DNA from 2 places in the Pseudomonas sp. EB271-G4-1 genome. Region 1 is predicted to be linked to the other one. Evidence: predicted binding sites of a transcription regulator. Region 1 holds the regulator's gene; the other holds the start of a gene.

Region 1 (4,730 bases):
TCGAACACGTTCTCGGCGATGTGGCAGCACTCCACCAGCTCGTTGAGCTGGAGGAAGCCGGCGCCCCCTTTTACAGTGTGAAAACCGCGAAAAATTGCATTGAGCAAGTCCGCATCATCCGGACGGCTTTCCAGCTCGACCAGTTGCTCGGACAGTTGCTCTAGAATCTCGCCGGCCTCAACCAGGAAATCCTGAAGGATCTCTTCATCGGCGCCGAAGCTCATTAAGGGGGTGCTCCTACAGGTCTAAAAACCCAAAAAACCTGAACTTTAAAAACCCAGGCTGGATAGCAAATCGTCCACATCGTCCTGACCGGACATAACGTCTTCTCTTTTATCGGCATGAATCTGCGGACCTTCACCCTTGGAGAGATGTTTTTGTGGATCTTTTTCTGCAAGCATTGCCGCACGGTCATGTTCGATGCCCGCAAAGCGGTCCACCTGACTGGCCATCAGCACGAGCTTGAGCAGGTTGCTTTCCACTTCGGTGACCAGTTGGGTCACACGCTTGATCACCTGGCCGGTAAGGTCCTGGTAATCCTGGGCGAGCAGAATGTCGTTGAGGTTGCTGGACACGGCGCGATTGTCTGCGCTGCTGCGCGCCAGGAAACCATCGACGCGCCGGGCCAGTTCACGAAACTCTTCGGCCCCGACTTCGCGCCGCATGAACCGTCCCCAGTCGGCGCTCAAGCCCTGCGCCTCTTCAGCCAGGCCGTTGACCAATGGCGTGGCGTTTTCCACCAGGTCCATGGTGCGGTTGGCGGCGGCTTCCGTCAGTTTGACCACATACCCCAGGCGCTCGGTGGCGTCGGTGATCTGTGACACTTCCTCGGCTTGCGGCATGTGCGGGTCAATCTGGAAATTGACGATCGCGCTATGCAGCTCGCGGGTGAGCTTGCCCACTTCCTGATACAAGCCACGGTCACGGGTCTGGTTGAGCTCATGGATCAATTGCACAGCATCGCCGAACCTGCCCTTTTCAAGGCTCGCGACCAATTCAACGGCGTGTTTTTTCAGGGTCGATTCAAAATCGCCCTGGGATGACTCGTTATGCTCCATAGCTCCCCCGTGGCGCAGTTCAACCGATGCGTTCGAAAATCTTCTCGATTTTTTCTTTCAACGCCTGGGCCGTGAAGGGTTTGACCACATAGCCATTTACGCCGGCCTGGGCCGCTTCGATGATCTGCTCGCGCTTGGCTTCGGCAGTCACCATCAGCACTGGCAGGTGCTTGAGTTTTTCATCGGCGCGCACATGACGCAGCAGATCGATACCGGTCATGCCAGGCATGTTCCAGTCCGTCACCAGAAAGTCGATGCTCCCGCTGTTGAGTACCGGAATGGCGGTAGTGCCATCGTCGGCCTCGACCGTGTTGGTGAACCCAAGGTCACGCAACAGGTTCTTGATGATCCGCCGCATCGTTGAGAAGTCATCAACGATGAGGATTTTCATGTTCTTGTCCAATTCGACCTCCAAGCAGACTAAAACGCGCCCAGCACCTGGACACGCCATTTCTATCAATCTGGCAAAACACTCGATGACTGTTTGGGATACAACGGATCGAGACCGGCGCGGTTCATTACCCCACCAGCCGCGTCGCAGTGCCCCCACACTGCCTTCAGCGCGCTCGCCACTCTCCCAGACGCCCCCGCAAACGGGCCGCGCACTGGCTGTGTAACTGGCTGACCCGGGATTCGCTGACCCCCAGGACTTCGCCGATTTCCTTGAGATTCAATTCTTCGTCGTAATACAACGCCAACACCAATCGCTCGCGCTCCGGCAAGTTGGCGATCGCGTCCGCCAGCGCCGCCTGGAAGCGTTCATCTTCCAGATCGCGAGACGGTTCCAGATGCGCACTGGCGCCATCCTCGTGCAGCCCTTCGTGTTCGCCGTCCTGCAACAGGTCGTCGAAACTGAACAGCCGACTGCCCAGGGTGTCGTTCAAAATCCCGTAGTAATCGTCAAGACTCAATTGGAGTTCGGCCGCAACTTCGTGATCTTTAGCGTCACGCCCGGTTTTAGCTTCAATCGAGCGAATCGCGTCGCTGACCATCCGCGTATTGCGGTGGACCGAACGAGGCGCCCAGTCGCCCTTGCGCACTTCATCGAGCATGGCGCCGCGGATGCGGATGCCCGCGTAGGTTTCGAAACTCGCGCCTTTGCTGGCGTCGTATTTGGTCGAGACTTCCAGCAGGCCGATCATCCCGGCCTGGATCAGGTCTTCGACCTGGACACTGGCCGGCAGTCGTGCCAGCAAGTGATAGGCAATGCGTTTAACCAGCGGCGCGTAACGCTCGATCAGCTCGTACTGCGCGTCACGCGCCGATGCCTTGTAGAGGTTGTAACCGCTTGCGGTCATAGCACGGGTCCTGCCGTCTGTTGCACGAGGCGCTCGACGAAGAATTCCAGGTGCCCGCGCGGGTTGGCGGGCAGTGGCCAGGTATCGACCTTCTGCGCGATCGCCTTGAATGCCAGCGAGCACTTGGAGCGCGGGAAGGCCTCGTAGACGGCGCGCTGCTTCTGCACGGCCTTGCGCACGCTTTCGTCGTACGGCACCGCACCGACATATTGCAAGGCGACGTCGAGGAAGCGGTCGGTGACCTTGGTCAACTTGGCGAACAGGTTGCGCCCTTCCTGGGGGCTCTGCGCCATGTTGGCCAGCACCCGGAAACGGTTCATGCCGTAATCGCGGTTGAGCAATTTGATCAACGCGTAGGCGTCAGTGATCGAGGTCGGCTCGTCGCAGACCACCAGCAACACTTCCTGGGCCGCGCGCACGAAGCTGACCACCGACTCGCCAATGCCCGCAGCGGTGTCGATCACCAGCACGTCGAGATTGTCGCCAATGTCGCTGAAGGCCTGGATCAGGCCGGCATGCTGCGCCGGGCTCAAGTGAACCATGCTCTGGGTGCCGGACGCCGCCGGAACGATGCGGATGCCGCCGGGCCCCTGCAACAGCACGTCGCGCAATTCACAGCGGCCTTCAATCACGTCGGCCAGGGTACGTTTGGGTGTCAGCCCCAACAGAACGTCGACATTCGCCAGCCCAAGGTCAGCGTCCAGCAACATGACGCGCCGGCCAAGCTCAGCCAAAGCCAGGGACAAGTTCACTGACACGTTAGTTTTGCCGACGCCACCTTTGCCGCCGGTCACCGCGATCACCTGTACAGGATGCATGCTGCCCATGTTATTTCTTTACCTTGTTCTGCATAGACGGGGCCACATAACTGGCTGCGCGTTCACAATCGGAACAATGCATGGCAGGCCATCGATGTAGGGTATAAAAACTATTCATTGTTACCTCAGCCAACCTGCTTGGTCGGACTGTGGTAGATATCAGCGAACATGTCAGCCATGGCCTCTTCGCTGGGTTCTTCCTGCATTTGCACGCTGACGGCCCGACTGACCAGTTGATGACGACGCGGCAGATGCAGATCATCTGGAATCCGCGGGCCATCGGTCAGGTAGGCCACCGGCAATTCATGGCTGATGGCCAGACTCAACACTTCGCCCAGACTTGCCGTTTCATCCAGTTTAGTCAGGATGCAGCCAGCGAGCCCGCAACGCTTGTAACTGTGATAAGCAGCGGTTAGAACCTGTTTCTGGCTGGTGGTTGCCAGGACCAGGTAATTTTTTGACTTGATGCCTCGACCGGCCAGGCTTTCGAGCTGCATGCGCAGGGCCGGATCGCTGGCTTGCAGGCCGGCGGTATCGATCAGCACCACGCGCTTGCGCAACAAAGGGTCCAGCGCCTGGACCAATGACTGGTTCGGATCGACGTGGGTCACCGGCACATTGAGGATCCGCCCGAGGGTCTTGAGCTGCTCCTGGGCACCGATGCGAAAGCTGTCCATGCTCACCAGGGCAATGTTCTGCGCGCCGTACTTGAGCACGTAACGGGCCGCCAGCTTGGCCAGGGTGGTGGTCTTGCCCATGCCGGCCGGGCCGACCATGGCAATCACGCCGCCCTCTTCCAGCGGTTCCATTTCCGGCGTGACAATCATCCGCGCCAGGTGCGCCAGCAACATGCGCCAGGCCTGACGGGGTTCTTCAATTTCGCTGACCAGCGCCAGCAGGTCCCGCGACAACGGGCCGGACAGGCCAATGCGCTGCAGGCGACGCCACAGGTTCGCCTGGTCCGGGCGGCTGCCCTGCAGCTGGTTCCAGGCGAGGGAACCGAGTTGTACTTCCATCAGTTCGCGCAGGCTGTTGAGTTCCGAACGCATCGAGTCGAAGACCCGCGTATCGATAGTCGCCGCCGGGGCCGGTGTCGGCGCGGGACGGCGCGGCTCGGCCAGGGTCGGTTCGATCAGCGGCTCGGCAGCCGTCAGCGGCAGGCCGGCAAACAACTGGCGATTAGTGCTCTTGTCGCTATCGCCTTCGCCCTCGCCTCGCAGGCTCAATTCGGCCTGGGCGTTGACGATGCGCGACTGGGTCTTGCGCAGCTCGTCCTCGAGTTCCATGTTCGGAACGCGAGGGGCCAGCGCCGACAGTTGGTAATCCAGGGCAGCCGTAATCTCGACGCCACCGGCGATGCGGCGGTTGCCAATGATCGCGGCATCGGCGCCCAGCTCATCGCGAACCAGCTTCATGGCCTGACGCATATCGGCGGCGAAGAAACGCTTAACTTGCATGAATCACTACCTCAGCCGTTGGGCCCTACTGTCGCAACGATGGTCACTTGCTTGTTGTCAGGAATTTCCTGATAAGCCAACACATGCAAACCCGGGACT
Region 2 (4,730 bases), on a different contig from region 1:
GGGCACGCAGCATGATGGTGCCGCCAGGGGTTTCGTAGCAGCCACGGGACTTCATGCCCACGTAACGGTTTTCGACGATGTCCAGGCGGCCGATACCGTGCTCGCCACCGATGCGGTTCAGGGTCGCCAACACGGTGGCAGGAGTCATTTCGACGCCGTCCAGTGCCACGATATCGCCGTTGCGGTAGGTCAGCTCCAGGTACTGCGGTTTGTCGGGCGCTTTCTCCGGGGAGACGGTCCAACGCCACATGTCTTCTTCGTGTTCGGTCCAGGTGTCTTCCAGCACGCCGCCTTCATAGGAGATGTGCAGCAGGTTGGCATCCATCGAGTACGGGGATTTTTTCTTGCCGTGACGCTCGATCGGGATGGCGTGCTTTTCGGCGTAATCCATGAGCTTCTCGCGGGACAGCAGGTCCCACTCGCGCCATGGAGCGATCACTTTCACACCTGGTTTCAGGGCATAGGCGCCCAGTTCGAAACGAACCTGGTCGTTACCCTTGCCGGTGGCGCCGTGGGAAATGGCGTCAGCACCGGTTTCGTTGGCGATTTCGATCAGGCGTTTGGCGATCAACGGACGAGCGATGGAAGTACCCAGCAGGTACTCGCCTTCGTAAACGGTGTTGGCGCGGAACATCGGGAAAACGAAATCGCGCACGAACTCTTCGCGCAAGTCGTCGATGTAGATCTCTTTCACGCCCATGGCTTGAGCCTTGGCACGTGCAGGTTCGACCTCTTCGCCCTGACCCAGGTCAGCGGTGAAGGTCACCACTTCACAGTTATAAGTATCCTGCAGCCACTTGAGGATCACCGAAGTGTCCAGGCCGCCGGAATACGCCAGAACGACCTTGTTTACGTCCGCCATGCCATCACTCCACGGGGTTCTACGGAAAGCCGTCAAGTCTACCGCCCATACAGAATAATTTACAGTGGCGCGACAGCTTATGACGACGAAGCGACAGATTATGTCGAGAGCGCGACGATGACCGAAGGGTCAGGAAGTTGCCGAAGCGGTGGGCTTCGTCGCTTGAGGGGCCACCTGCTCCGCGGGGGCTCCCCGCTCCAGGCGTATCGCCACCCGGCGGTTTTTCGCCCGGTTGATGTTGCTGGTATTGGGTGCCAGTGGATAGCGCTCGCCATGGAAACGCAGGGTGATCTGTGACTCCTGGATGCCGTTGGCCTTGAAAAACTCCATCACCGCCAGCGCCCGGCGCCGTGACAGGTCACGGTTGGTCAGGCGATTGCCGCTGTTGTCGGAGTGGCCGTCCAGTTCGATGCGATTGACGGTCGGATCGGCCTTCATGTATTCCAGCATGACTTGCAGCCTGGCTTTGGCGGGCCCGTCCAGATCGATACCGCCACCGGGAAAGCCGACCTGGGATTGCTTCACCTGATCGAAGTTCTGCGGCAGCAACTTGGCCACGCAGCCCTGATAATCGGCAAACGCCTTGTTGAACCTGACCGGCAACAAACGCACCTCCGATACCCGGCCATCGCCCGAGGAGTGCCGGACCACGGGGCTGCGTCCGTCGATCAGGCCGCTGATCAAGCGTCCGGCCTGGGCCTGTGAGCTGTTGAACAGGACATTGCCGCTGCCGATCCGTACCGTGCCCAGATTGATATCACCACGTCCTGGCTGCCAAGGCGCGGCGGCGGCCAACAAAGTGGCAGAACCACCGCCCATCATTGCGTTGTACGCATTCAAACGAAATATCGCCTGCTCGCCAGCGCGGCGCACGAACTGGCCCGAGCCGAAATCAGTGACCGGCTGCGTCAGCCGGCACTCGAACTTGTCGCCTTCGACCGTCCACTCAATGCTCTCCAGGCGAGTCTGGAAAGTGAGTGCCATTGCGGGAAGGCTGGCAAACACACTGAGCAAGGCTAAATAACGCTGGCGCACGGGAGGCTCCACTGGCTTCTACGACAAAAAGACCGACACACAGATGTTTACGGCATACCTGTTGGATATCGGAAGCTTCCCGTAAAACTTGATAGCGGGTGCCTGCAAGAGTCTTTTCCGGTAGCATTCCCTTGAGTTTGACCCGCCTGGAATCCCCTCATGTCCGACCGCCTGACCCTGCTGCGTCCCGACGACTGGCATATTCATCTTCGCGATGGTGCCGTGTTGACCAATACCGTCGCGGATGTCGCGCGCACCTTTGGCCGCGCCATCATCATGCCCAACCTGGTACCGCCGGTGCGCAATGCGGCTGAAGCCGACGGCTATCGCCAGCGGATTCTCGCTGCCCGCCCGGCCGGCAGCCCGTTTGAACCGCTGATGGTCCTGTACCTCACCGACCGCACCCAGCCTGAAGAAATTCGCGAGGCCAAGGCCAGCGGTTTCGTTCACGCCGCCAAGCTGTACCCGGCCGGCGCGACCACCAACTCGGACTCGGGCGTCACCAGCATCGACAAGATTTTCCCTGCACTCGAGGCCATGGCCGAAGTCGGGATGCCTTTGCTGATCCACGGTGAAGTCACCCGCGGCGATGTCGACGTGTTCGACCGCGAAAAAATCTTCATCGATGAGCACATGCGTCGGGTGGTCGAGCGTTTCCCGACGCTCAAGGTGGTGTTCGAACACATCACCACCGCCGACGCCGTGCAGTTCGTCAACTCGGCTTCGGCCAACGTTGGCGCGACCATCACCGCGCATCACCTGCTGTACAACCGCAATCACATGCTGGTGGGTGGAATTCGGCCGCACTTCTATTGCTTGCCGATCCTCAAGCGCAATACGCACCAAGAAGCCCTGCTCGACGCCGCCACCAGCGGCAGCGAAAAGTTCTTCCTCGGCACCGATTCGGCGCCCCACGCCCAGCACGCCAAAGAAGCCGCTTGCGGCTGCGCCGGCTGCTACACCGCCTATGCGGCGATCGAGATGTACGCCGAGGCGTTCGAACAACGTAACGCGCTGGACAAGCTCGAAGCCTTCGCCAGCCTCAACGGCCCGCGTTTCTATGGCCTGCCGGCCAACACCGATCGCATTACCCTGGTCCGCGAAGAATGGACCGCCCCGACCAGCCTGCCGTTTGGCGAGTTGACCGTTATCCCGCTGCGCGCCGGTGAAAAACTGCGCTGGCGCCTGCTGGAGGAACACGCGTGAGTGAAGACCATTTCGACGACGAACAGGAAGGTCAAGGCGGTGGTGGCGGTTCCCGTCATCCAATGGCCGCCAGGTTTCGTGGCTACCTGCCGGTTGTCGTCGACGTAGAAACCGGTGGTTTCAACTCGGCCACCGACGCCCTGCTGGAAATTGCTGCAACCACGATCGCCATGGATGAAAAGGGTTTTGTGTACCCCGATCACACCTACTTCTTCAGGGTCGAGCCTTTTGAAGGTGCGAACATCGAAGCGGCAGCCCTGGAGTTCACCGGGATCAAGCTTGATCACCCGCTGCGCATGGCCGTGACTGAAGAAGCGGCGCTGAACGATATCTTCCGCGGCGTGCGCAAGGCACTCAAGGCCAACGGCTGCAAACGGGCGATTCTGGTTGGGCACAACAGCAGCTTCGACCTGGGCTTCCTCAACGCCGCGGTTGCGCGCCTGGACATGAAGCGTAACCCGTTCCATCCATTTTCCAGTTTCGATACCGCGACGCTCGCGGGCCTGGCTTACGGTCAAACCGTGCTGGCCAAGGCCTGTCAGGCCGCCGATATCGACTTCGACGGTCGCGAGGCGCATTCGGCTCGCTACGACACCGAGAAGACTGCCGAGCTGTTCTGCGGCATCGTCAACCGCTGGAAACAAATGGGTGGTTGGGAAGATTTCGACGATTGATTGAAGATTTTCTGCCCTTTGCTCTTTGTAGGAGCCGAGCTTGCTCGCGATGGTCGTGAACGATAACGCGGGCAGTCTGGATTCCCGCGGTGTTCTTGAGTCCATCGTCGGAGCGCCGCCCGGAGCATGCTCGCTCCTACAGGGGTCTTGCGTTTACTCCGCGCATAAAAAAACCGGCCTCAAGGGCCGGTTTTTTTGTACCTGGAGCGTGTGCCTTACAGCGCAGCAGCGTGCTCGGTCAGGTAAGCCGCAACGCCTTCTGGCGAAGCGTTCATACCTTTGTCGCCTTTTTTCCAGTTGGCAGGGCAAACTTCACCGTGCTCTTCGTGGAATTGCAGGGCGTCAACCAGACGCAGCAGCTCTTCCATGTTACGGCCCAGCGGCAGGTCGTTGATGATCTGCGAGCGGACAACGCCTTTGTCGTCGATCAGGAAGGCGCCACGGAATGCCACGCCGTCAGCGGACTGAACGTCGTAGGCCTTCATGACTTCCTGCTTGATGTCGGCAGCCATGGTGTAACGAACTGCGCCGATACCGCCGTCGTTAACCGGGGTGTTGCGCCATGCGTTGTGGGTGAAGTGCGAGTCGATCGACACAGCGACCACTTCAACGTTGCGCGCCTTGAACTCAGACATGCGGTTGTCCAGAGCGATCAGCTCCGACGGGCAAACGAAGGTGAAGTCCAGCGGGTAGAAGAACACCAGGCCGTATTTGCCTTTGATGGCCGACGACAGGGTGAAGCTGTCTACGATTTCGCCATTGCCGAGTACGGCCGGTACGGTGAAGTCAGGGGCTTGTTTGCCTACGAGTACGCTCATTGGATATCTCCTGGTGTAGAAGCGTTAAGAACAAGGTTTGCATCAGCCTGCCACCCTCAGGCGACAGCCCTGTGACACAAACCCGTTTCGAAAAGACCGGCCATCATACACCGCGTTTTTGGCGTGTCCGTAACG

Evidence for each region. Region 1 encodes FliA, which starts transcription of late flagellar genes. Its sites were predicted from a motif close to CTAAAGTTTNNNNNNNNNNNGCCGNTAA; they were not measured.
Region 2: a site for FliA is predicted at 1,963-1,990, ahead of AC3WWR_RS09935 (flagellar protein MotY). Genes of this name have one in related genera too.

The regions. Positions count from the first base shown of each region.
Region 1 is NZ_JBYTEO010000026.1:46,201-50,930, reverse strand. It holds gene AC3WWR_RS14950 (chemotaxis protein CheA) at 1-224, opposite strand, end outside; gene AC3WWR_RS14945 (protein phosphatase CheZ) at 270-1,058, opposite strand; gene AC3WWR_RS14940 (chemotaxis response regulator CheY) at 1,078-1,449, opposite strand; gene fliA (RNA polymerase sigma factor FliA) at 1,616-2,356, opposite strand; gene fleN (flagellar synthesis regulator FleN) at 2,353-3,183, opposite strand; gene flhF (flagellar biosynthesis GTPase FlhF) at 3,300-4,631, opposite strand; gene flhA (flagellar biosynthesis protein FlhA) at 4,643-4,730, opposite strand, start outside.
Region 2 is NZ_JBYTEO010000015.1:9,723-14,452, reverse strand. It holds gene AC3WWR_RS09940 (argininosuccinate synthase) at 1-862, opposite strand, end outside; gene AC3WWR_RS09935 (flagellar protein MotY) at 992-1,897, opposite strand; gene pyrC (dihydroorotase) at 2,057-3,103, shown strand; gene rnt (ribonuclease T) at 3,100-3,777, shown strand; gene AC3WWR_RS09920 (peroxiredoxin) at 3,993-4,595, opposite strand.